3 regions of the Streptomyces sp. NPDC043854 genome follow, and region 2 is predicted to be linked to each of the others. Evidence: riboswitches for the same ligand, from Rfam matches in the RefSeq annotation. Region 2 holds a riboswitch; each other region holds the start of a gene.
What was found. A riboswitch is a leader RNA that binds a small molecule or an ion and turns the genes downstream of it on or off. The one in region 2 is predicted to bind cobalamin.
Positions count from the first base shown of each region.

Region 1: linked by a shared signal. The riboswitch ahead of AC068A_RS27580 (ribonucleoside-diphosphate reductase subunit alpha) and the one ahead of AC068A_RS01665 (ABC transporter substrate-binding protein) in region 2 are both predicted to bind cobalamin.
Region 3: linked by a shared signal. The riboswitch ahead of AC068A_RS34935 (energy-coupling factor ABC transporter permease) and the one ahead of AC068A_RS01665 (ABC transporter substrate-binding protein) in region 2 are both predicted to bind cobalamin.

Region 1 covers NZ_JBWKDK010000037.1:36,043-43,789, reverse strand. Annotated here, with positions in the region: gene AC068A_RS27585 (ribonucleotide-diphosphate reductase subunit beta) at 1-169, opposite strand, end outside; gene AC068A_RS27580 (ribonucleoside-diphosphate reductase subunit alpha) at 169-2,571, opposite strand; cobalamin riboswitch at 2,719-2,847, opposite strand; gene AC068A_RS27575 (GNAT family N-acetyltransferase) at 2,908-3,405, opposite strand; gene AC068A_RS27570 (Uma2 family endonuclease) at 3,484-4,068, shown strand; gene AC068A_RS27565 (YbdD/YjiX family protein) at 4,127-4,330, opposite strand; gene AC068A_RS27560 (carbon starvation CstA family protein) at 4,327-6,480, opposite strand; gene AC068A_RS27555 (GntR family transcriptional regulator) at 6,673-7,437, opposite strand; gene AC068A_RS27550 (extracellular solute-binding protein) at 7,740-7,747, shown strand, end outside.
Region 2 covers NZ_JBWKDK010000001.1:363,826-371,572, reverse strand. Annotated here, with positions in the region: gene AC068A_RS01675 (ABC transporter ATP-binding protein) at 1-280, opposite strand, end outside; gene AC068A_RS01670 (FecCD family ABC transporter permease) at 277-1,332, opposite strand; gene AC068A_RS01665 (ABC transporter substrate-binding protein) at 1,329-2,321, opposite strand; cobalamin riboswitch at 2,359-2,513, opposite strand; tRNA gene AC068A_RS01660 (tRNA-Trp) at 2,608-2,684, opposite strand; gene AC068A_RS01655 (sigma-70 family RNA polymerase sigma factor) at 2,944-4,782, shown strand; gene AC068A_RS01650 (helicase associated domain-containing protein) at 4,909-7,425, shown strand.
Region 3 covers NZ_JBWKDK010000078.1:12,900-20,646, forward strand. Annotated here, with positions in the region: gene gcvH (glycine cleavage system protein GcvH) at 1-166, shown strand, start outside; gene glyA (serine hydroxymethyltransferase) at 182-1,438, shown strand; gene AC068A_RS34920 (L-serine ammonia-lyase) at 1,734-3,116, shown strand; gene AC068A_RS34925 (AMIN-like domain-containing (lipo)protein) at 3,620-4,150, shown strand; gene AC068A_RS34930 (flavodoxin family protein) at 4,212-4,967, opposite strand; cobalamin riboswitch at 5,268-5,465, shown strand; gene AC068A_RS34935 (energy-coupling factor ABC transporter permease) at 5,494-6,186, shown strand; gene AC068A_RS34940 (energy-coupling factor ABC transporter substrate-binding protein) at 6,192-6,581, shown strand; gene cbiQ (cobalt ECF transporter T component CbiQ) at 6,585-7,334, shown strand; gene AC068A_RS34950 (energy-coupling factor ABC transporter ATP-binding protein) at 7,331-7,747, shown strand, end outside.

The sequences.
Region 1 (7,747 bases), on a different contig from region 2:
CGGGCGTCAGCTTCGCCAGGTCCGCCACGTCCGAGTGGAGGTCGACTTCCTCCACCGTCCACGTGTTCTTGATCGCGTCCCGGTAGCGCTCGTAGAAGTCCGGGTAGCGCATCGGGCGGAGCGTCAGCTCGAAGCCGGGGTCGAGGAGGTTCTTGTCGGGGGTCGGCATTACTGGCAGGCCTCGCAGGACTCGGGGTTCTCAAGGGAGCAGGCCAGTGCCTCGGCGTCGAGGGCCTGCGGGAGGGGGGTGGCGGCGGCCGGGACGGCGGCACCGCCGGACGCGGCGCGGGCGATCCTCGTCGCCGGGCGCGAGCGCAGGTAGTACGTGGTCTTCAGACCCTGCTTCCAGGCGTACGCGTACATCGACGACAGCTTGCCGATGGTCGGCGTCTCCATGAACAGGTTCAGCGACTGCGACTGGTCCAGGTACGGCGTACGGGCCGCCGCCATGTCGATCAGGCCGCGCTGCGGGATCTCCCACGCCGTGCGGTACAGCTCGCGGACCTCGGCCGGGATCCAGTTGAAGCCCTGGACGGAGCCGGAGGAGTCGCGCAGCGCCTCGCGGGTCTGCGCGTCCCACACGCCGAGCTTCTTCAGGTCCTCCACCAGGTAGCCGTTGACCTGGAGGAACTCACCCGACAGCGTCTCGCGCTTGAACAGGTTGGAGACCTGCGGCTCGATGCACTCGTACACGCCCGCGATCGAGGCGATCGTCGCGGTCGGCGCGATGGCCAGCAGCAGCGAGTTGCGCATGCCGGTGGTCGCGATCCGGGCGCGCAGCGCGTCCCAGCGCTCCGGCCAGGTGAGCTCGACGCCGTAGTGGTCGGGGTGCAGCACGCCCTGCGCGGTACGGGTCTGCTCCCAGGCCGGGAGGGTGCCGTGCTTCTCGGCGAGGTCGGCGGAGGCCTCGTACGCGGCGAGCATGATCCGCTCGGCGATCCTCGTGGAGAGGGCCTTGGCCTCGGCGGAGTCGAAGGGCAGGCGCAGCTTGAAGAAGACGTCCTGGAGGCCCATCGCGCCCAGGCCCACCGGGCGCCACTTGCCGTTGGAGCGGCCGGCCTCCTCGGTCGGGTAGAAGTTGATGTCCACGACCCGGTCGAGGAAGGTCACGGCGGTGCGGACGGTCTCGTCGAGGCGCTCCCAGTCCATCTCGCCCGTCTCGGCGAGCACGAAGGCGCCGAGGTTGACCGAGCCGAGGTTGCAGACGGCGGTCTCGCCGTCGTTGGTGACCTCGATGATCTCGGTGCACAGGTTGGAGGAGTGGACGACCGTGCCCGGCAGGGCCGTCTGGTTCGCGGTCCGGTTGGAGGCGTCCTTGAACGTCATCCAGCCCTGGCCGGTCTGCGCGAGGGTGCGCATCATGCGGCCGTACAGCTCGCGGGCCGGCATGGTCTTCTTGGCCAGGCCCGCCTGCTCGGCCTTGACGTAGGCGGCGTCGAACTCGTCGCCGTACAGGTCGACCAGCTCGGGCACGTCGGCCGGGGAGAACAGCGACCACTCGGCGTCGGAGTTCACGCGGCGCATGAACTCGTCGGGGATCCAGTGCGCCAGGTTCAGGTTGTGCGTACGCCGGGCGTCCTCACCGGTGTTGTCGCGCAGCTCCAGGAACTCCTCGATGTCCGCGTGCCAGGTCTCCAGGTAGACGGCGGCGGCGCCCTTGCGGCGGCCGCCCTGGTTCACGGCGGCGACGGAGGCGTCGAGGGTCTTCAGGAACGGGACGATGCCGTTGGAGTGGCCGTTGGTGCCGCGGATCAGCGAACCGCGGGCGCGGATGCGGGAGTACGACAGGCCGATGCCGCCGGCGTGCTTCGACAGGCGCGCGACCTGGTGGTAGCGGTCGTAGATCGAGTCGAGCTCGTCCAGCGGGGAGTCCAGCAGGTAGCAGGAGGACATCTGCGGGTGCCGGGTGCCGGAGTTGAACAGCGTGGGGGAGGACGGCAGGTAGTCCAGGCGGCTCATCAGCCGGTACAGGGACGCGACTTCCTCGACGGCCTCGATGCTGTCGTTCTCGGCCAGGCCGCAGGCCACGCGCAGCATGAAGTGCTGCGGGGTCTCGATGACCTGGCGGGTGATCGGGTGGCGCAGCAGGTAGCGGCTGTGCAGGGTGCGCAGGCCGAAGAAGCCGAAGCGGTCGTCGGCGCCCTCGGCGAGGGTGTGCTCGACCAGCGCGTCGAGGCGGCTCGCGTGCAGCCGGACGAACTCGGCGGTGCGGTCCGCGATCAGGCCCTCGCGGTGGCCGACCTCGACCGAGGCGGAGAAGGAGGTGGCGCCCTGGCCCGCGGCCTCCTCGGCGACGGCGATCGTCAGCAGGCGGGCGGCGAGCCGGGAGTAGGCCGGGTCCTCGGAGATCAGACCGGCCGCGGCCTCGGTGGCCAGCCCGCGCAGCTCGGCCTCGTCGGCGCTCGCGCTGCGGCCGCGCAGGGCGGCGGCGGCGACCCGGCCGGGGTCGGTGTCGGGAAGGTCGGCGGTCAGCTCGGTGAGGGTGCGCAGCAGCGCGGCCCCGGGGCCCCCCTCAGTTCCGTTGTCGGACGGGTCGGACTCGGCGCGCGGTGCGGAAGGCGCGATGGTCACGGGGGGAGCTCTCCCTCGCTCGGCTCCGGGACGGCGGCGGCGCGGGCGCGAGCGGGCGCGCGCGGGCAGGGGCCCGTCAGGGCAGCACCGCGCGATGTCCGCCGGCCCTACCGCGAGGCCCGGACGTGGTCGGCACCCGGTTCGGTCGAGCCGGGCGCGCCGTCGGCAGGTCGTCGGACTTCGGTGACACCGATGGGTGTACTTCATACCGTTGCGGGACAGTTCCGGATTCGCACCGGATTCCCCTGCGGCGACAGCGAGGATGAGCATACATGTGGGGGGAGGTTTCTGTGCGACCCCCTAGATGTTGTGTCCGGGCCTTTGCTGAGCGTGGCCTCACAGCTCCAGTCGGTAGGTGAGCAGCGTCAGTGCGGGGATCGGGGACCAGTCCAGTTCCGGGGTGCGGACGAAGCCCAGGCGGGCGTAGATCCGCTGGGCGCCCCGCATCGCCGGCTGGGTGGACAGGGTCAGCGCGGTGACCCCGTCGAGGGCGCGGGCCCGCTCGATGCACGCCCGTACGAGGGCCTCCCCGACGCCCGTGCCGCGCGCCCCGGGTGCGACGGCCAGCATGCGGAACTCGGCCTCGTGCGGCCCGGCGACGTCGGCGAGCGGGCTCCCGGGCGGGGCGAAGGTCACCCCGCCGAGCACCTCCCCGTTCCGTACGGCGACCAGCACCTCGCCGTCGGCGGCCCGGCCGGCCACATCGCGCAGGACGTTCAGGTAGGTGTCGTCCTCGTTCTGGTCGAGCAGCCCGTCCCCGGTGTAGGCCTGCCCGGTGATCTCGCCCAGCCGCTCGAACTCGGCGGGCACGGCAATACGGATGTCGATGTCCATGCCGCCGAGTGTGCCGGACGGGGGCGGCCGCCCGGCGCTATCGTCGGGAGCAGCACCGTCGAGGAAGGCGAGCGAGGCATGACCGTGATGACTGACCGCCCCCAGATGCTGACCGAGGATTTCGAGACTCTCGCCCGCATAGGCGCCAGGGAGCTGGAGGGGCTGCGACTGGAGTTTGTCGACGGAAAGCTGAGGCTCAAAGCAGTGCCGGATGGGGATCACGACCGGATCATCGTGTGGCTCGCCCGCATCTGCATGCAGCACCGGCCCGAGCAGTGGCTTCACGTCGAACGCGGGCTGAAGGTCGAGCAGTACCGCTCGGGTCGCGCGCGGCCGGACGCCTCGCTTGCGCCGGACGGCGCATTCGAGGGCCAGGGGGAGTGGGCCGATCCTGCCCCGGTCCTGATGGTCGTCGAAGTCACTTCGTACGATTCGGACACAGACGAGCGTGATCGCAAGGAGAAGCCGCGCGCGTACGCGGAGACGGGCATCCCCGTCTTCGTCCTGATCGACCGGGACAACTGCCAGGTGCGCGTCCACAGCGAGCCCGACGGGCAGCTGTATGAGACCGTGCGCACCATCCCCTTCGGCAAGGACGTCGAGCTGCCCGACCCGGTCGGCTTCTCCTTCTCGACCGAGCCGCTCAAGGACTGGGTGCGCTGAGGCCGCGCACGGCGAAGGGGGCCGCCGTGACCGGCGGGCCCCTTCCCTGCGGCAGCGCTCAGCAGCAGCGGAAGCCCTCGCGGGGGTCCGCCTCGCGGGCGTCGGTACGGGCGCGTTCGAAGGCGCGGCGGGTCATGACCTCGGCGTCCGGGTCGTGGGAGCGGGCGTGCGCGACGTACCGGTCGTACGCCGCCTCGCCGGAGAACTCCCGCACGTAGAACCGCGCCTTCGCCAGCGCGCCGCGCACCCCGCCGCCGCTCATGCCACGGGCTCCTTCGCGCGGCCGCCGCCCGAGTCGAGGCCGGCGGCGGCGAGTTCGGCCCGCTCCTCCGGGGTCGCGATGAGCCCGGCCGGGGCGATGATCTTCGACTCGGTCCACGGGACCTCGGTCAGCCGGACCGTCTCGGGGCTGCGGACGGCCTTGATGCAGGTGCGGGCCGCGTCCAGCAGCACGATGACGATCAGGACCGCGAACAGCCCGGCCAGGACGCCGTCGACGGTGGCGTTGATGACCACCGTGTGCATCTCGTCCATGTTCTTCGCGGGGGCGAGGACCTTCCCCGCGTCGATGCCGTCCTGGTACTTGTCGCGCTGCGCGAAGAAGCCGACCTTCACGTCGTCGGAGAAGATCTTTTGCCAGCTCGCGGTGAGGGTGACGGCCACGTCCCAGGCCAGCGGGACGCCGGTCACCCAGGCCCACTTCAGCCGCCCGGACTTGACGAGCAGGGTCGTGCAGACGGCCAGGGCCACCGCCGCGAGCAGCTGGTTCGCGATGCCGAACAGCGGGAAGAGCTGGTTGATACCGCCCAGCGGGTCCTTGACGCCGACCCACAGGAAGTAGCCCCAGCCGCCGACGACCAGAGCGCTGGCCAGCCAGACGCCGGGCTTCCAGCTGACGTCCTTGAAGGACTTGTGCACGTTGCCGAGGGTGTCCTGGAGCATGAACCGGCCGACGCGGGTGCCCGCGTCCAGCGTGGTCAGGATGAACAGCGCCTCGAACATGATGGCGAAGTGGTACCAGAAGGCCTTCATGCCGGCGCCGCCGAGGACGGCCGAGAAGATTTCCGACATTCCGAGTGCGAAGGTCGGCGCGCCGCCCGTGCGGGACAGCAGGGTGGCCTCCTCGACGTCCTTCGCGGCCTGGGCGAGGAACTCCGGCGAGACGGAGAACCCGAAGTTCGTGACGGCCTGCGAGGCGGTCTGGACGGTGGTGCCGACGACCCCGCCGGGGGAGTTGACCGCGAAGAACAGACCGGGCTCGATGACGGACGCGCAGATCATCGCCATGACGGCTACGAAGGACTCGGTCAGCATGGAGCCGTAGCCGATGACCCGGACCTGGGTCTCCTTCTGGATCATCTTCGGGGTGGTGCCCGAGGAGACCAGGGAGTGGAAGCCGGACAGCGCGCCGCAGGCGATGGTGATGAAGACGAAGGGGAACATCGACCCGGCGAAGACCGGGCCGTCCCCACGGGCGGCGAAGTCGGTGATCGAGGGCATCTTCAGCGTCGGCATGGCGATGACCACGCCGAGGGCGAGCATCGCGATCGTGCCGATCTTCATGAAGGTGGAGAGGTAGTCGCGGGGTGCGAGCAGCATCCACACCGGCAGCACCGAGGCGATGAAGCCGTACGCGACCATCCAGATGATCAGCGTTTCCTTCTCCAGGGTGAAGGTGTCGGCCAGCGAGGACTCGGCGACCCAGCCGCCGGCGACGATGGCGAGCAGCAGCAGGGCGACGCCGATGACGGAGACCTCGGTGACCCGGCCGGGCCGCAGCACGCGCAGGTAGAAGCCCATGAACAGGGCGATCGGGATGGTCATGCCGATGGAGAAGACGCCCCAGGGCGAGTGCGCCAGCGCGTTGACGATGACCAGGGCGAGCACCGCCAGCAGGATGATCATGATGGCGAACACGGCGACGAGGGCGGCGGCTCCGCCCACGGGGCCGATCTCGTCCCGGGCCATCTGGCCGAGCGAGCGGCCGTCGCGCCGGGTGGAGAAGAACAGGGTGACCATGTCCTGGACGGCGCCCGCGAAGATCACGCCGGCGACGATCCAGATGGTGCCGGGCAGGTAGCCCATCTGCGCGGCGAGCACCGGGCCGACGAGCGGTCCGGCGCCGGCGACGGCGGCGAAGTGGTGGCCGAAGAGCACCCGCCGGTCGGTCGGGTGGAAGTCGACGCCGTTGTCGAGGCGTTCGGCGGGCGTGGCCCGGGTCTTGTCGACCCGGAGGACCCGGTGGGCGATGAAGCGCGCGTAGAAGCGGTAGCCGATGGCGTACGAGCCGAGCGCTGCGGCGAGCAGCCAGGCGGCGGAAACCTCCTCGCCGCGGGAGAGTGCGAGCACGGCCCAGCCGATGGCCCCGACGAGGGCGACGAGCACCCACACGGCGATCGACTTCGGGGTCATGCGGCCTGGTGCGGAAGGCGAGTCCGGTGCCGTGCCCGAACTCGCCGCGTTCCGTTGGGTGCCTGTTGCTTCCGGTTCCGGCATGATCCTCGTCCCCTCGTTGATCATCTGCGCAAGCGCAGGGAATCTACGGGGGCCCGACCGGTGAACGTAAGCCCCCGTCCGTATAGCGGAACGAGAGTCAACTACGGATCAGACGGCAGGGCGCTGGAGTCGGGCAACGAACTTGTATCGATCTCCGCGGTAGACCGACCGCACCCACTCGACCGGCTCCCCGTCGGCGTCCAGGGAGTGCCGGGAGAGCAACAGCATCGGCAGGCCGACGTCCGTGCCGAGCAGCCCGGCCTCGCGCGGGGTGGCCAGGGAGGTCTCGATGGTCTCCTCGGCCTCGGCGAGCCGTACCCCGTACACCTCGGCGAGGGCGGTGTAGAGCGAGGTGTACTTGGCCAGGGAGCGGCGCAGGGCGGGGAAGCGCTTGGCCGACAGGTGGGTGGTCTCGATGGCCATGGGCTCGCCGCTGGCCAGGCGGAGCCGCTCGATGCGCAGGACGCGCCCGCCCGGGGCGATCTTGAGCAGTCCGGCCAGGGTGTCGTCGGCGGTCACGTAGCCGATGTCGAGGAGCTGGGAGGTGGGCTCCAGGCCCTGCGCCCGCATGTCCTCCGTGTAGGAGGAGAGTTGCAGCGGCTGGGAGACCTTCGGCTTGGCCACGAAGGTGCCCTTGCCCTGGATGCGCTCCAGCCGGCCCTCGACGACGAGCTCCTGGAGGGCCTGGCGCACGGTGGTGCGGGAGGTGTCGAACTCGGCCGCGAGGGTGCGCTCGGGCGGGACGGGCGTGCCGGGGGGCAGCGTTTCCGTCATGTCGAGCAAGTGCCGCTTGAGTCGGTAGTACTTGGGCACGCGCGCGGTGCGCGTGGCCGCACCGCCCTCCGGCTCGGTGGTCGCCCCTTCGGTGGCCATCGCCGCCCGCCTTCCCGACTCCAGTTTCGCTGCCGTCACCGGCTCCTCCGATATGTGCGGTCACATGGTGACACGGGTGGGGGGACGGGCCTTCAGTCCTCCCCCCAGGTGTCGGTCCTGTAACGGACCCGGCACCCGATCATTAGACCCTTGACACCCCTAAAGGTCTAGGCCAAGCTCCGGTTACTGGTCTACACCAATATGGATCAGATCCCGGCCCCACGGGCAGTACTCGTGCAGTACTCGGTGCATCACCGCGGCGGGCGAGGGAAGTTGCAGGCAGCATCCCTGAGGAGGGTGGCGTGAAGCG
Region 2 (7,747 bases):
CGTCCTGCGGGACGACCGCCGTGCGCCGGGCCCGGTTCTTGACCCCGAGCGTCGCCGCGTCCGCGCCGTCCAGCAGGACGCGGCCGCCCGTGGGCCGCAGGGTGCCGTAGACGCAGCGCAGCAGGGTGGTCTTGCCGCTGCCGTTGGGGCCGACCACGCCGACCGTCTCGCCGGGCCGGGCAGTGAGGTCGACTCCGTGGAGCAGGGTGTGTCCGCCGGTGGTGTAACGCACGCCCTCCACGGCGAGTTCCACCGGGCGGCCGCGCTCGCCCGCGGTCATCCCGCCACCCCCTCGGTGCGCGTGGAGCGCCTCAGCATCCACAGGAAGAACGGACCTCCGGCCAGCGCGGTGACCACGCCGACCGGTATCTCCTCGGGCGCCGCGGCCGTACGCGCAATCAGGTCGGCCAGGAGCAGGAACACCGCCCCGCCCAGTGCGGCGACCGGCAGCAGGGCCCGGTGCCCGGCGCCGACGACCATCCGGGCGGCGTGCGGAACCATCAGCCCGACGAAGCCGATCGCCCCGCTGTACGCGACGAGCACCCCGACGACGAGGGAGACGAGGACGAAGGCGGCGGCGCGGAAGCGGCCCGCGTCCAGCCCGAGGGTGTGCGCGCCCTCCTCCCCCGCCAGGAGCAGGTCCAGCGGCCGGGCGAGGGCGATCAGCAGGGCGGTGCCGGCGAGCAGCACCGCGGCGGGCAGGGCCAGTTCGTCCCGGCGGGCGCCGCCGAGGCCGCCCAGGGTCCAGAAGAGGACGGACCGTACCTGGTCGGGGCGGGCCGCGAGCACCAGCACCAGGCTGGTGAACGCGGACAGGACGTACTGGACGGCGACGCCGGCGAGGACCAGCCGCCCGGTGGTCATGGTTCCGCCGCGCCGGGCCATGGCGTACACGGCGACGAGTGCGCACATCGACCCGGCGAACGCGGCCGCGGGCACTCCGACCCGACCGGCGACGCCCGCGGTGCCGGCTCCCGCCCCGAGGACGATGACGAGGACGGCGCCGGCCGAGGCCCCCGAGGAGGCGCCGAGGAGGAACGGGTCGGCGAGCTGGTTGCGGACGAGGGCCTGCAGGACGGTGCCGGCCACCGCGAGCCCGGCTCCGACGACGGCGCCGAGGAGCACCCGCGGCATCCGCACGTCCCACACGATGGAGGTGAACGCGCCGCCGCCCGGCCCGGGTCCGCGGAGCACGAGCTCGAGCACCTGTCCGGGGGCGATGCGTACGGGCCCCAGGGCGAGCCCCGCCACGGTGGACGCGAGGAGGGCGGCGGTGAGGACGAGCAGGGCCAGGGCGACGGGCTTACGGGGCCGGATCACGGGCCGGGTCACGGGGTGTCGGGGTGGAGCTGGCGGGCCAGCGCCTCGACGGCGTCGGCGACGCGCACGCCGAGGACGGCCGAGGACAGCGGCAGCACGGCGAACCGCCGGTTCTTGACCGCGGGAACCTCGGCGAGCGCCGGATCGTTCAACAGGCGCTGCTTCTTGGCCTCGGCGCTGGTGCTGCCGTAGTCGTAGATGAGGACGACCTCGGGCTTTCGCTCGATGACCTTCTCCCACGACACGTCGCCGAAGGTGTCCTCGAGGTCGGCGAAGGTGTTCGTCCCGCCCGCCAGGGAGACGATCTCGTTGCCGATGCCCTGGCCGCCCGAGGTGAAGGCACTGTCCTCGCCGGAGTCGTAGACGAAGACGGAGGGGCGGCCCCTGTCCTTGACGCGGGCGGTGACGGCGTCGATGCGGCGCTGCTCCTCCGCGATGAGCCGTTCGCCCCGCTCGGGCACGCCGAAGGTGCGGGCGACCTCGGTGATCTCGGTCTTCAGCTGGTCCAGGCCGACCGGCCCGCCGGTGCAGTACTCCACGCTGAGCCGGGTGTTGATGCCCGCCTTGGCGAGGGTCTCGCGGTCGCGGCCCTGCGCCTTGTCGAAGGCGCTGGCGTAACCGCCGTACACGAAGTCCGGGTTGGCGCCGAGGAGCACCTCCTTGGACGGGTACTCCTTGGCCAGTACCTTGATCCGGTCGTACGCGGGCCGGTACGCGGGCAGTACCGAGTCGTCGAGGTAGGCGGTGCCCGCCATCCGGTCCTGAAGGCCGAGGGCGAGCAGCAGTTCGGTGGCGTGCTGGTTCATGGTGACGGCCCGCTGCGGCGGGGCCTGGTAGGTGCTGGTGAAACCGCAGTTGGTGGCGGTGTACGGGAACCCGGGCGCGGCGGCCGCCCCCGAGGCCGTGTCCTGCCCCGCACCGGCCGCCCCGCCGCACGCGGCGAGCGGTATCAGGAAGGGAAGCGGGGCGAGTGCGCGCAGCAGAGCGCGGGAACGCGACATGGCGAAGCCTCTCCGGGGGATCCTCGTCCCCTGGTCGACGTGAAGAGGCGGCGCGTCAGTGTCTGGCTTCCGGCTCCGCGGAGGGGCCGGCCACAGTGGCGGGACCGCACCGGATTCGCACCGGTTTCCTGTCCTGCACCGCCGAGTTGGTCCACATCAGTCTGCCAGACCACCACGAACCCCCAGAAAACGGCCGCCCGCCGACGCGGGCCTGGGGCCGGGAACGCCGAAGGCCCAGGTCCGCCAACCCGGACCTGGGCCTTCGACCGTGAACACCGGTTCACTGTGGCAGGGGCGACAGGATTCGAACCTGCGGCATTCGGTTTTGGAGACCGACGCTCTGGCCAGCTGAGCTACACCCCTTCGATGAGGACAACCATGCCATGCCGCGGCGAGAAGATCCACTCGATTGAGGGTGCGTGTCCGCGGGGCAGCGAGCGGCGCCCCTCAGCGGTCGGGGGCGCTGCGGCGCCGGGTGGGCGGCGGCCACGTCCCGCGCCCCGCCCCCGCCCCCGGAGCCGTTTTCGAAAATCTTCCTCCGAATAAGTGTTATCCCGCCGCCGCTCGACGGTCTCCCAGGTATCGGGCATCATCGACCGCCGGTACGGACAGGGAACCTCATATGACTACACAGCACACGGCAGAGCTGGTCGCGGCCGCCCGCGCGGGCGATCCCCGCGCGCAGGACGAGCTGGTCGGCACCTACCTGCCGCTCGTCTACAACGTCGTCGGGCGGGCCCTGAACGGGTCGGTGGACGTGGACGACGTCGTGCAGGACACGATGCTGCGCGCGCTCGACGGTCTGGGCACCCTCCGCGCGGACGACAGCTTCCGGTCCTGGCTGGTGGCGATCGCGATGAACCGCGTGCGGGCGTACTGGCAGGCCCGGCGCACCGCGCCCGGCGAGAGCGGTCTCGAGGCCGCCTGGGAACTCGCCGACCCGGGTGCCGACTTCGTGGACCTGACCGTCGTACGGCTCCAGCTGGAGGGCCAGCGCCGCGAGACGGCCCGTGCCACCCGCTGGCTGGAGCCGGACGACCGGGCGCTGCTGTCGCTCTGGTGGCTGGAGTGCGCGGGTGAGCTGACCCGGGCCGAGGTGGCCACGGCGCTGGAGCTGTCCCCGCAGCACACGGCGGTGCGGGTGCAGCGGATGAAGGCGCAGCTGGAGTCGGCCCGGGTGGTGGAACGGGCGCTGGAGGCGCAGCCTCCGTGCGAGATGCTCCAGATGGTGACGGCCGGCTGGGACGGGCACCCGTCCACGCTGTGGCGCAAGCGAATAGCCCGGCACGCGCGGGAGTGCATGCGGTGCGCGGGGCTGTGGGGCGGGCTGCTGCCGGCGGAGGGGCTGCTGGCGGGCCTGGCCCTGGTGCCGGTCTCGGTGGCCCTGCTGGACAGCATACGGTCGGCGGCGGCCGTGACGGGCGGCTTCGCCCCAGCGGGCGCGGCCTACCCCGCCTACCCGGGCAACCCCGCCTACGCCGCCTACCCCGGCGAGGCCGCCTACTCGCCCGACAGTGCCTACCCGGCCGGAACCGCATATCCGGGTGATGCCGCCCACCCGGGCGGCGACGGCGGTACGGGTCTCACCGACACGGGCTTCGGCGACCCGGGCCTCGGTCACCCGTACCCCGGCGGCACGGACCTGGCCGATGCCGCCACGCAGCTGTCCCCCGCCGTCTCCGCGCAGGGCGGCCTCCCGGAGCCGGACCCGGCCACGGCCGGCGGCCGCAGCCTGCTGCGCAAGCGCCGGCGCAGCCGCCGCCGGGCGGTCGGCGGTGCGGTGCTCGCCGCGTGCGTCGCGGGCGGCGGGCTCGTCTACCTCGGCGGCTTCCCCGGCTCGGGCGGCAAGGACGGCCAGGACACCGCCGCCCCGGTGAACGCGCTCTCGGCCCCGGAGTCGGCGGCGGCTTCGGCCTCGCAGCCGGCCTCGCCGTCCCCCTCCGCTTCGGCCTCGGCCTCCCCCTCCCCGTCGGCGTCCGCCTCGCCGAGCCCCTCCGTGGACGGCGCGAGCCCGAGCCCGAAGCCGACCCCGTCCAAGCCGGCCCCCCGCTCCTCGGCCCCGGATCCGGCTCCCACGCCCCAGGGGCCCGCGGGGCAGGTGGTGGCCCTGGTCAACGCCGAGCGGGCGAAGGCCGGCTGCGGCCCGCTCAGGGACGACACACAGCTGCGGGAGGCCGCCCAGCAGCATTCCGACGACATGGCGAGCCGGAACTTCTTCTCGCACACCAGCCCCGACGGCACCGACCCGGGAGACCGGACGACAGCCGCCGGGTACCGGTGGTCCACGTACGGGGAGAACATCGCCAAGGGCCAGCAGACGCCCGAGTCGGTGATGAACTCCTGGATGAACAGCCCCGGCCACCGCGCGAACATCCTGAACTGCTCGTTCAAGGACATAGGCGTCGGGATCCACCGGAGTTCCGGCGGCCCCTGGTGGACGCAGAACTTCGGCGCCCGGTGACGCCGCGCGGCCCCGGCCGCCTTCCCTGCGACTGCTTCAGCTTTGGAGCAGGATAGAGTCTGGAGCAGAACGAGCAGATCAGCGGGAAGATCAACGAGAAGATCACAGGGGCACAGGGGAGGCGGGGTGGCACGCACCGCGAGGCTGGAACTGCGGCCGCACCAGCGCGAGGCCGTCGACGCCGTCGTGCGGGCGCTGGCGCTGCCTGCCGGGGGCCGGCTGCCCGAGGCCGGGCTGCGCACCCAGGTCATCATGGCGACCGGTTCCGGCAAGTCCCTGGTCGCCGTGCGCGCGGCCGAGGAGTTGCAGGCCGGGCGGGTGCTGGTCCTCGTGCCCTCCCTGGACCTGCTCGTGCAGACGGTCGCGGCCTGGCGGGCGGGCGGCCGCAGCGGCCGGGCCTTCGCGGTGTGCTCCCTGCGCGCCGAGGAGGCGGGCCTGCCGGCCACCACCGATCCGGCCGAACTGGCCCGCTGGGGCGGCCGGGCGACGGCCCGGCCGACAGAGCGGGTGACGGTCTTCGCCACGTACGCCTCGCTCGGGCTCGGCACGGTCGAGCGCGCCCACGAAGCCGGGCTGCCCGGCTGGGACCTGGTGGTGGTCGACGAGGCGCACCGCACGTCCGGGCGGATCGGCAAGCCGTGGGCCGTGGTCCATGACAACACCCGGATCCCCTCGCTGCGGCGGCTCTACATGACGGCCACGCCCCGGGTCTGGCAGGACGCCGAGGAGCCCCAGGAATCCGGACTCGAGGGCTCCGGCACAGCGGAGGCCGGAGGCGGCGGTGTCCGGGGCCGCGGGGTGCTCGTCGCGTCGATGGAGGACGACCCGGACGGCCCCTTCGGTGCCCGCTGCCACACCCTGACCCTGGCCGATGCCATCGACCGGGGGATCTGCGCCCCGTACCGGGTGGTGTGCGTCGACGTCAGCGATCCCGCGTTCCAGGCAGCGGTGCTGCTGGGCGCCGACGGCCGCTCGGACGAGGTGCGCGGGGTCCGCCTCGCGGCCCTCCAGGCGGCCCTGCTGAAGGCCGCCGCCGACCAGGGGTTCAATCGGACCCTCGTCTTCCACCATCTGACGCGGGAGGCCGAGGCGTTCGCGGCCGGACTGCCGGCGGTCGCGGAGCGGCTGCGCGCGGCGAGCGAAACGAGCCGGACGAGCCGGGCGGCCGCGGAGCCGGTGCCGTACCCCCGTACCGTCTGGGCGGACTGGCTGTGCGGGCAGCACCCGGCGGCGCACCGGCGCCGCGTCCTGGACGAGTTCGCCTCCCACGGGGTCGCCGACAAGGCTTTCCTCGGCAGTGTCCGCGTGCTCGGCGAGGGGGTGGACACCAAGGAGTGCGACTCCGTCTTCTGGGCGGACGTACGCGGGTCCATGCCCGACCTGGTCCAGGCGGTCGGGCGGGCGCTGCGCATCCGGCCCGGCGAGGGCAAGGTCGCCTCGCTGGTGGTGCCGGTGCTGCTGGGTCCGGGCGAGACTCCCGAGTCGATGCTGACCTCACGGTCGTACGGGGACCTCGCGCGGCTGCTGGAGGCACTGCGGGCCCACGACACCCGGCTCGTGGAGGCCCTGGCGCAGCAGCAGGCGCCGAGCCGGCCGGGGCCCGCGGCGATGGAGTCCGTGACGGGCTCCGGCCTGCGCGTCGGTGCGCAGGCGCTGCTGAGCTTCTCCACGCCCCGGGATCCGGCGCTGCTGGCGGCGTTCGTCCGGCTGCGGGTCCTGCGCCCGGAGCACGAGCACTGGCGGCGCGGGGTGGAGGCCGCCCGGATCTACCTCGCGGAGGCCGGGGACCTGAAGGTGCCGTTCGCCTTCCGGGTGCCCGAGCCGGCGCAGCCGGGCGCCGAGGGCTGGCCGCCCGGGCTGGCCCGGTTCCCGCTGGGCCAGTGGATCGCGGACGTGCGCCGGAACCACCGCCGCGGCACCCTCGGCCGGGAGCGGGCCGCGCAGCTCGACGAGCTCGGCATGGTGTGGAGCCACTTCGACGTGGCGTTCGAGGAGGGGCTCGCCGCCGCCCGCGGCTGGGCGGCGGAGCACGGGCACCTGCTGCCGCCGGCGGACGCCACCTGGCGGGGTGCGCCGGTCGGGATCTGGGTGAAGAACCAGCGGGCCGCGGCCCGCCGCGAGGGCCCGGGCTCGCTGTCGGAGGAGCGCCGGGAGGCCCTGGAGGCCGTCGACGCGTCCTGGTGCCCGGCCTGGGAGGTCTCCTGGCAGCGGGCGTTCCACCTGACCCGGGTCCATCTGGACGCGGGCGGCCGCCTGCCGCTCGGCCCGGGCGAGGTCGTCGTCCAGGGCGAGGACCTGGGCCGGTGGGTCCGCGCCCAGCGGCTCGGGTGGGAGCGGCTTACCTGGGCACAGCACTGGCTGCTGGAGCACACCCTGGGCGTGACCGGGGCGGGGGAGGCCGAGCGGCCCCGGCCGCGGCGCAGTCAGGCCGAGAAGTGGGCCGACCACCTGGCCGCGGCCCGGCAGTTCCACGCCCGGGAGCAGCACCTGCGGGTCCCCCGCAAGCATGTGGAACGCGTCGGCGGGCAGGAGTTGCGGCTGGGCTCGTGGATCGCCAACCAGCGCTCCCGCGCGGCCGCCCTCACCCGGGAGCGCGTCGCCGCACTGGACGCCCTGGACATGCGCTGGTCGGCCTCCGACTGATCGGGCTGATACCGAACTGACCGAGCCGACCGAACCGCCCGCATACGCACACTGATCGATCGGATTCGGTCACTTCACGGCAGTTCGGCGGCTTGCGGTGTGATGAGCCGGTGTTCGGAGAAGTACACCCCTGTCAGCGTGCGGTCCGCGCGGCCCGGGAGGCCTGGTGACATCAGCCCGACGCAGTGTCGTCCTCACGGCCGCCCTGTGCGCCGTGCTCGCCCTCGGCGGGTGCGAGGACCCGGACGGAACGCCGGCCGACCAGAGCGGCCGGGCACCCGTGTGGGGGCAGCCCGCGCCGCAGATCCCGTCCGTCCTCATC
Region 3 (7,747 bases), on a different contig from region 2:
CGTCACCGGCGAGGTCGTCGAGGCGAACCAGGACGTCGTGGACGACCCCAGCCTCGTCAACAGCGCTCCGTTCGAGGGCGGCTGGCTGTTCAAGGTCCGCGTCGCGGAGGAGCCGGCCGACCTGCTCTCCGCCGACGAGTACGCCCAGCTCACCGCCGGTAACTGACCACAGGGGATCCTGATGTCCGTTCTGAACACCCCTCTCCACGAGCTCGACCCGGATGTCGCCGCCGCCGTCGACGCCGAGCTCGCGCGCCAGCAGTCCACCCTGGAGATGATCGCGTCGGAGAACTTCGCTCCGGTCGCCGTCATGGAGGCCCAGGGCTCGGTCCTGACCAACAAGTACGCCGAGGGCTACCCGGGCCGCCGCTACTACGGCGGCTGCGAGCACGTCGACGTGGTCGAGCAGATCGCGATCGACCGGATCAAGGCGCTGTTCGGCGCCGAGGCCGCGAACGTCCAGCCGCACTCGGGTGCGCAGGCCAACGCCGCCGCGATGTTCGCGCTGCTGAAGCCGGGCGACACGATCATGGGCCTGAACCTGGCCCACGGCGGTCACCTGACCCACGGCATGAAGATCAACTTCTCCGGCAAGCTCTACAACGTGGTCCCCTACCACGTCGGGGAGGACGGCCAGGTCGACATGGCCGAGGTCGAGCGCCTCGCCAAGGAGTCCAAGCCGCAGCTGATCGTCGCCGGCTGGTCGGCGTACCCGCGCCAGCTGGACTTCGCCGCCTTCCGCCGCATCGCGGACGAGGTCGGCGCGTACCTGATGGTCGACATGGCCCACTTCGCGGGCCTGGTCGCCGCGGGGCTGCACCCGAACCCGGTGCCGCACGCCCACGTCGTGACCACCACCACGCACAAGACCCTGGGCGGTCCGCGCGGCGGCGTGATCCTCTCCACCCAGGAACTGGCGAAGAAGATCAACTCCGCGGTCTTCCCCGGCCAGCAGGGCGGCCCGCTGGAGCACGTGATCGCCGCCAAGGCGGTCTCCTTCAAGGTGGCGGCCTCGCACGAGTTCAAGGAGCGCCAGGAGCGCACCCTGGCCGGCGCGAAGATCATCGCCGAGCGCCTGGTCCAGGACGACGTCAAGGCCGTGGGTGTGGACGTCCTCACCGGCGGTACCGACGTGCACCTGGTCCTGGTGGACCTGCGCAACTCGGAGCTGGACGGCCAGCAGGCCGAGGACCGCCTCCACGAGATCGGCATCACGGTCAACCGCAACGCCATCCCGAACGACCCGCGGCCGCCGATGGTCACCTCGGGTCTGCGGATCGGCACGCCGGCCCTGGCCACCCGCGGTTTCGGCGCCGAGGACTTCACCGAGGTCGCCGACATCATCGCGGAGGCCCTGAAGCCCTCGTACGACGGCGAGGCCCTCAAGGCGCGCGTCTCGGCGCTCGCCGCGAAGTTCCCGCTGTACCCGTCGCTGTAGGCCACGGCTCGGGGGGCCCGGCCTTGTGTCACACAGGGCCGGGCCTTTCTCATGGCCCGGGGCCGCGGTCCGGGACGTCGGGACCGCGACAGCCTCCGTACAGACCGGCGTAACCGGTCCCCTCACGAACTGACGTACGCTGATGAACCGGGCATGGGCGCCCACCAGGTGATCTTTGCCCTCAATCCCTACAAGATCCGCCCCCTCCGCCGGCCGCCTCGCCACGCTCCGAGACCGGCCGGACGGTCCGCTCCCCGCCACCGCGGGGGTGAATAACTCCCGGGAGTCCGCCACCGTGGCCATTTCGGTTTTCGATCTCTTCTCGATCGGCATCGGTCCGTCCAGCTCGCACACCGTGGGTCCGATGCGCGCAGCCCGCATGTTCGTGATGCGGCTGAAGAAGGACGGTGTGCTCGCGCAGACGGCCTCCGTCCGGGCCGAGCTGTACGGCTCGCTCGGCGCGACCGGCCACGGCCACGGCACCCCGAAGGCGGTGCTGCTGGGCCTGGAGGGCCACTCCCCGCGCACCGTGGACGTGGAGACGGCCGACGACGAGGTGGAGCGCATCCGGCAGACCGGCCGGCTGCGCCTGCTCGGCACGGAGATAGGCAGCGCGCACGAGATCGCGTTCGACGAGCCGAGCCAGCTGATCCTCCACCGCCGCCGGGCCCTGCCGTACCACGCGAACGGCATGACGCTCTTCGCGTACGACGCCTCGGGCGCCCCGCTGCTGGAGAAGACGTACTACTCGGTGGGCGGCGGCTTCGTGGTGGACGAGGACGCGGTCGGCGAGGACCGGATCAAGCTCGACGACACCGTGCTGAAGTACCCGTTCCGCTCCGGTGACGAGATGCTGCGCCTGGCCAAGGAGACGGGCCTGTCCATCTCCTCGCTGATGCTGGAGAACGAGAAGGCCTGGCGGACGGAGGAGGAGATCCGCGCGGGCCTGCTGGAAATCTGGCGGGTCATGCAGGCCTGCGTCGCGCGCGGCATGTCCCGCGAGGGCATCCTCCCGGGCGGCCTGCGGGTCAAGCGCCGCGCGGCGGCCACGGCGCGCCAGCTGCGCACCGAGGGCGACCCGATGCTGCACCGCAGCGAGTGGACGACGATCTACGCGATGGCCGTGAACGAGGAGAACGCGGCGGGCGGCCGCGTCGTCACGGCCCCGACGAACGGCGCGGCGGGCGTCCTCCCGGCCGTCCTGCACTACTACGTGAACTTCGTGCCCGGCGCGGACGAGGACGGCGTCGTCCGCTTCCTCCTCGCCGCGGGCGCGATCGGCATGCTGTTCAAGGAGAACGCCTCGATCTCCGGCGCCGAGGTCGGCTGCCAGGGCGAGGTCGGCTCCGCCTGCTCGATGGCGGCGGGCGCCCTGGCGGAGGTCCTGGGCGGCACCCCGGAGCAGGTCGAGAACGCGGCCGAGATCGGCATGGAGCACAACCTGGGCCTGACCTGCGACCCGGTCGGCGGCCTGGTCCAGATCCCGTGCATCGAGCGCAACGGCATGGCGGCGGTCAAGGCGGTCACGGCCGCGAAGATGGCGATGCGCGGCGACGGCAGCCACAAGGTCTCCCTGGACAAGGTCATCAAGACGATGAAGGAGACCGGCGCGGACATGAAGATCAAGTACAAGGAGACGGCCCGCGGCGGCCTGGCCGTCAACGTCATCGAATGCTGACCTGAGCCGACCTGACCCGGTCTCCGTCCGTACGAGGACCCCGGGCGCCGCGGGCGCCCGGGGTCCCGTGCGTTTCCCGCCGGCCACTCTCCCGACCTGCGGCAATCATCCCGGTTTTCCCGGGCGTTGAGGTTCGGCGCGGATTGGTCACGCTTCAGGGCGAACCGTGGGGGCCGGGGGTGGTACGGGGTGACCCCCGTGCGCAAGGGTGATCGCATGACGTCGCGGCCACACCCCCGGCGGCCGGCCAACCGCCGCGGAGCCCGCAGCCCTTTCCCCCGTACGCGCTCCGCAGCCGCCCGGCAACCCTGCGCGCCCGCCCTCCGGCCGGAGGGCGGGCCGGCGGCGCACACCTCGCCTGGACGGCCGTTCGGTCCGGCGGCGCGGACAGGGAATTTCAACCGAATGAGAAGTTTGACCGGTTTTGCTGCAACCATGGGTGCGCGGGGAGTGTCTCCAGCAGTGACACCCGTCCCCGTCTCTCGAGAATCAGGGGGGACGTCATGAACCACCTCCGCCGCCGGCAGACCGTGGCCCTGGCCACGGGGGCTCTCCTCACCGCCGGAATCGCCCTCGCCGCGCCCGCCTCCACCGCCCCGGCCCCGGCCGCCGCGGCCGCCGGGCGCACCGCCACCCCGCTCGTCGTGAACGCCCGCTGGGCCGGGCACTGCGCGTACGACCGGATCGTCATCGACCTGCGGGGCCGCGTCCCCGACGTCGAGGTCACCCGCGTCCCGCGGCTGTACCGGGACGGGTCCGGCGAGCCCGTCGCGCTCGCCGGGAAGCACTTCCTCCAGATCCGCCTGCACCCCGCCGACGCCCACCTGCGCTCCGGCGAGAGCACCTACCGCGGGCCGAAGCTCGCCAGGATCGACCTGCCCGCGCTGAAGGGCTTCGCCATGACGGGCGACTTCGAGGGGTACGTCACCTTCGGTGCCGCCTTCGACACGAAGCCGTCCTACACCTCGTTCACCCTGCGCTCGCCCGACCGGTTCGTGCTGGACGTCGCGCACCGGAACGTGTGCTGCGGCTGAGCCTCCGCACAGCCGGGCGGCCGGGCGGCCGGGCAGCTGTCCGGCCGTCCGGCCCGGGCCGTCAGCGGTGTTCGGGGTTGGGGAAGTCGAAGCGGCAGCCGGCGTCCCACTCCGAGCGCTGGTTGCCGTGGGCGGGCATGCCGCCGGAGCGCTTGAGCAGGGCGGCCAGGTGCATGAGGTTCCACGACATGAAGGTCGTGTTCCGGTTGGTGAAGTCGTTCTCCGGGCCGCCCGAGCCCGGGTCGAGGTACGAGGGACCGGGCCCGGCCTCGCCGATCCAGCCGGCGTCGGCCTGCGGCGGGATGGCGTACCCGAGGTGCTGGAGGCTGTAGAGGACGTTCATGGCGCAGTGCTTCACGCCGTCCTCGTTGCCCGTGATCAGCGCACCGCCGACGCGCCCGTAGTAGGCGTACTGGCCCTGCTCGTTCAGGAGCGAGGAACAGGCGTACAGCCGCTCGATGACCTGCTTCATCACGGAGCTGTTGTCACCGAGCCAGATCGGCCCGCACAGCACGAGGATGTCGGCGGCCATGATCTGGCTGTACAGGACGGGCCACTGGTCGGTTTCCCAGCCGTGCTCGGTCATGTCCGGCCAGACTCCGGTGGCGATGTCGTGGTCGACGGCGCGGATCAGCGAGGTCCGGGCGCCGGCCGCCTCCATGACGGCGCGGCTCCGCGCGATCAGGCCCTCCGTGTTGCTGGTCTCGGGCGAGCGCTTGAGCGTGCAGTTGACGTACACGGCGGTCAGGTCGGAGTAGTCGAACGCCCCGGCGTTCGCCCCCGGCTGCGGTGTCGCGGTGTCGTGTTCGGCGGCCACCCTCCCAGCCTGCGGGGCTCCGGGCCCTGCGGCGACCGGAAGACGCCCGTCCGGGGGTGGCCGGACCTCCCGGGCGCAGCCCGCGCACGCCCCGGCGGCGCCGGTTGGAGCGCGGCAGCGGAAGAGCGCCGTGGCGCGCGCCGGTCCGCCGCGCAAGCCGCCGGACGCCGGAAGTTCCGTGTCCCTGCCACTGTTTCGCCGCGCCCGCCCGGAGCGCACAGGCCCGCCGGCGGTCCGAAGCGGAATCCCCGGGCCCAACAGGCCGCCCAGATCCGGGTTGTTACGGGTCCACAGCGCGGACTAGGGTCATCAGGCCTTGGTGTACGGGAAACCGGTGGAAAACCGGTGCGGCCCTCGCCACTGTGAACGGGAAGTCCGGCTCCACTCCTGCGGGAAAGCCACTGGGCAGCGCGGGGAGGGACCCGCACCGCCCGGGAAGGCGGAGCCAGGGCATCAGTACCCGCGAGCCAGGAGACCGGCCAAGGCGCGTTGTCCATCCACGAGGTGCTGGAGAGGTCTCCCACTCATGCACATAGCCGAGGGGTTCCTGCCCCCCTTGCACGCGGCCGCCTGGGGCGCCGCGTCCGCTCCCTTCGTCGTCCACGGGGTACGGGCCCTCACCCGCGAGGTGAAGGCCAACCCGGAGAGCACCCTCCTGCTCGGCGCGTCCGGAGCGTTCACCTTCGTCCTGTCCGCACTGAAGATCCCCTCGGTGACGGGCAGCTGCTCGCACCCCACCGGGACCGGGCTCGGCGCGATCCTGTTCCGGCCGCCCGTCATGGCGGTGCTCGGCACGATCACCCTCCTCTTCCAGGCGCTGCTGCTCGCGCACGGCGGACTGACCACCCTCGGCGCCAACGTCTTCTCGATGGCCATCGCCGGACCCTGGTCGGGGTACTGCGTCTACCTGCTGCTGCGGCGCTTCAACGCCCCGCTGATGGTGTCCGTGTTCTTCGGCGCCTTCTTCGCCGACCTCGTCACCTACTGCGTGACCTCGGTGCAGCTGGCGCTGGCCTTCCCGGACCCGGGCACGGGCTTCTTCGGCGCGCTCGCGAAGTTCGGCGGCATCTTCGCCGTCACCCAGATCCCGCTCGCCGTGAGCGAGGGCCTGCTGACGGTCCTGGTGATGCGGCTGCTGATGCAGTCCAGCAAGTCCGACCTGGTCCGGCTGGGCGTCGCGAAGCTCGCCGGCCGCTCCGAGCAGAAGACGGCGGTGTGACGCGCATGAGCCGGAACGCGAAGATCAACGGCCTGCTGCTGCTCCTGGTGGCGGCGCTGGCGGTGCTGCCGCTCGCCCTGGGCCTGGGCGAGGGCAAGGAGGAGCCGTTCACGGGCGCCGACGCGCAGGCGGAGGCGGCCATCAGCGAGCTGAAGCCGGATTACGAGCCCTGGTTCTCCCCGCTGTACGAGCCCCCGTCCGGGGAGGTGGAGTCGGCCCTGTTCGCCCTCCAGGCGGCGCTGGGCGCGGGCGTGCTCGCCTACTACTTCGGCGTCCGCCGGGGCCGCCGCCAGGGCGCGGCCGCGGCGGCCGCCGCCGGTGCCGGCACGGTCCCTGCCGACGCCGCACCGGCACCGGCCTCCGCATCCGCAGCGGCGCCCGCCGCGGAGTCGTAGCCGGTGCTGCCGATCGACGTGGCCGCGCACAGCAGCCGCTGGCGGGGCCGCCATCCGCTGGAGAAGGCGCTGCTCGGGCTGGGTCTGACGGTCAGTGCCCTGTGCCTGCCGGCCTGGCCGGGCGGACCGCTCGTGGCCGCCGCGACCCTGGCCGTGCTCCTCGGGCCGGCCGGGGTCGCCGGGCGGCAGCTCTGGCGGGCCTTCCGGATCCCGCTGGGGTTCTGCTTCACCGGGGCGCTGCCGCTGCTGATCGCGGTCGGCGGCCCAGCCGGATACGTCTCCCTGGCCCCGGACGGGCCGCGGCTCGCCGCCGAACTGCTGCTGCGCACGTCGGCGGCCTCGCTCGGGGTGCTGCTGTTCGCGTTCACCACCCCGGTGTCGGACGTGCTGCCCCGGCTGGTCCGGGCCGGGGTGCCGGCGCCGGTGGTGGACGTGGCGCTGGTCATGTACCGCATCGGCTTCCTGCTGCTCGACTCCCTGGCCCAGGTGCGGCGCGCGCAGGCGGCCCGCCTCGGGCACGCGGGCCGGGCCGCGGCATGGCGCTCGGTGGCCGGGCTCGCCGCCACTTCGTTCGTACGGGCCTTCGACCGCGCGGCGCGGCTCCAGTCGGGCCTGGCCGGGCGCGGCTACGACGGCGCGCTGCGGGTGCTCGTCCCCGAGGCGACGCTGTCGTGGCGCTTCCTCGCGGCCTCGGCGGCCCTGCTCGCGGCCGTGGCCGCGCTGACTCTCACCCTGAAGGGGCTCTACCTGTGACGTTGGTGGAACTGGCCGGCGCCGGCTACGCGTACGAGGACGGCCCGGCGGTGCTGACCGGCGTGGACTTCGCCATCGCCGAGGGCCGGGCGCTGGTCCTGCTCGGCCGCAACGGCAGCGGCAAGACCACGCTGATGCGGCTGCTCAGCGGCGGCCTGCGGCCCGGCTCGGGCGAACTGCGCCTGGACGGAGCACCGGTCGGGTACGACCGGGCGGGCCTGACCCGGCTGCGGACGGCGGTCCAGCTGGTGGTGCAGGATCCGGACGACCAGCTCTTCGCCGCCTCGGTGGAGCAGGACGTGTCCTTCGGCCCGATGAACCTCGGCCTGCCCGCCGGGGAGGTGCGGGCCCGGGTGGAGTCCGCACTGGCCGCGCTCGACATCACCGGGTTGCGGGACCGCCCGACGCACCTG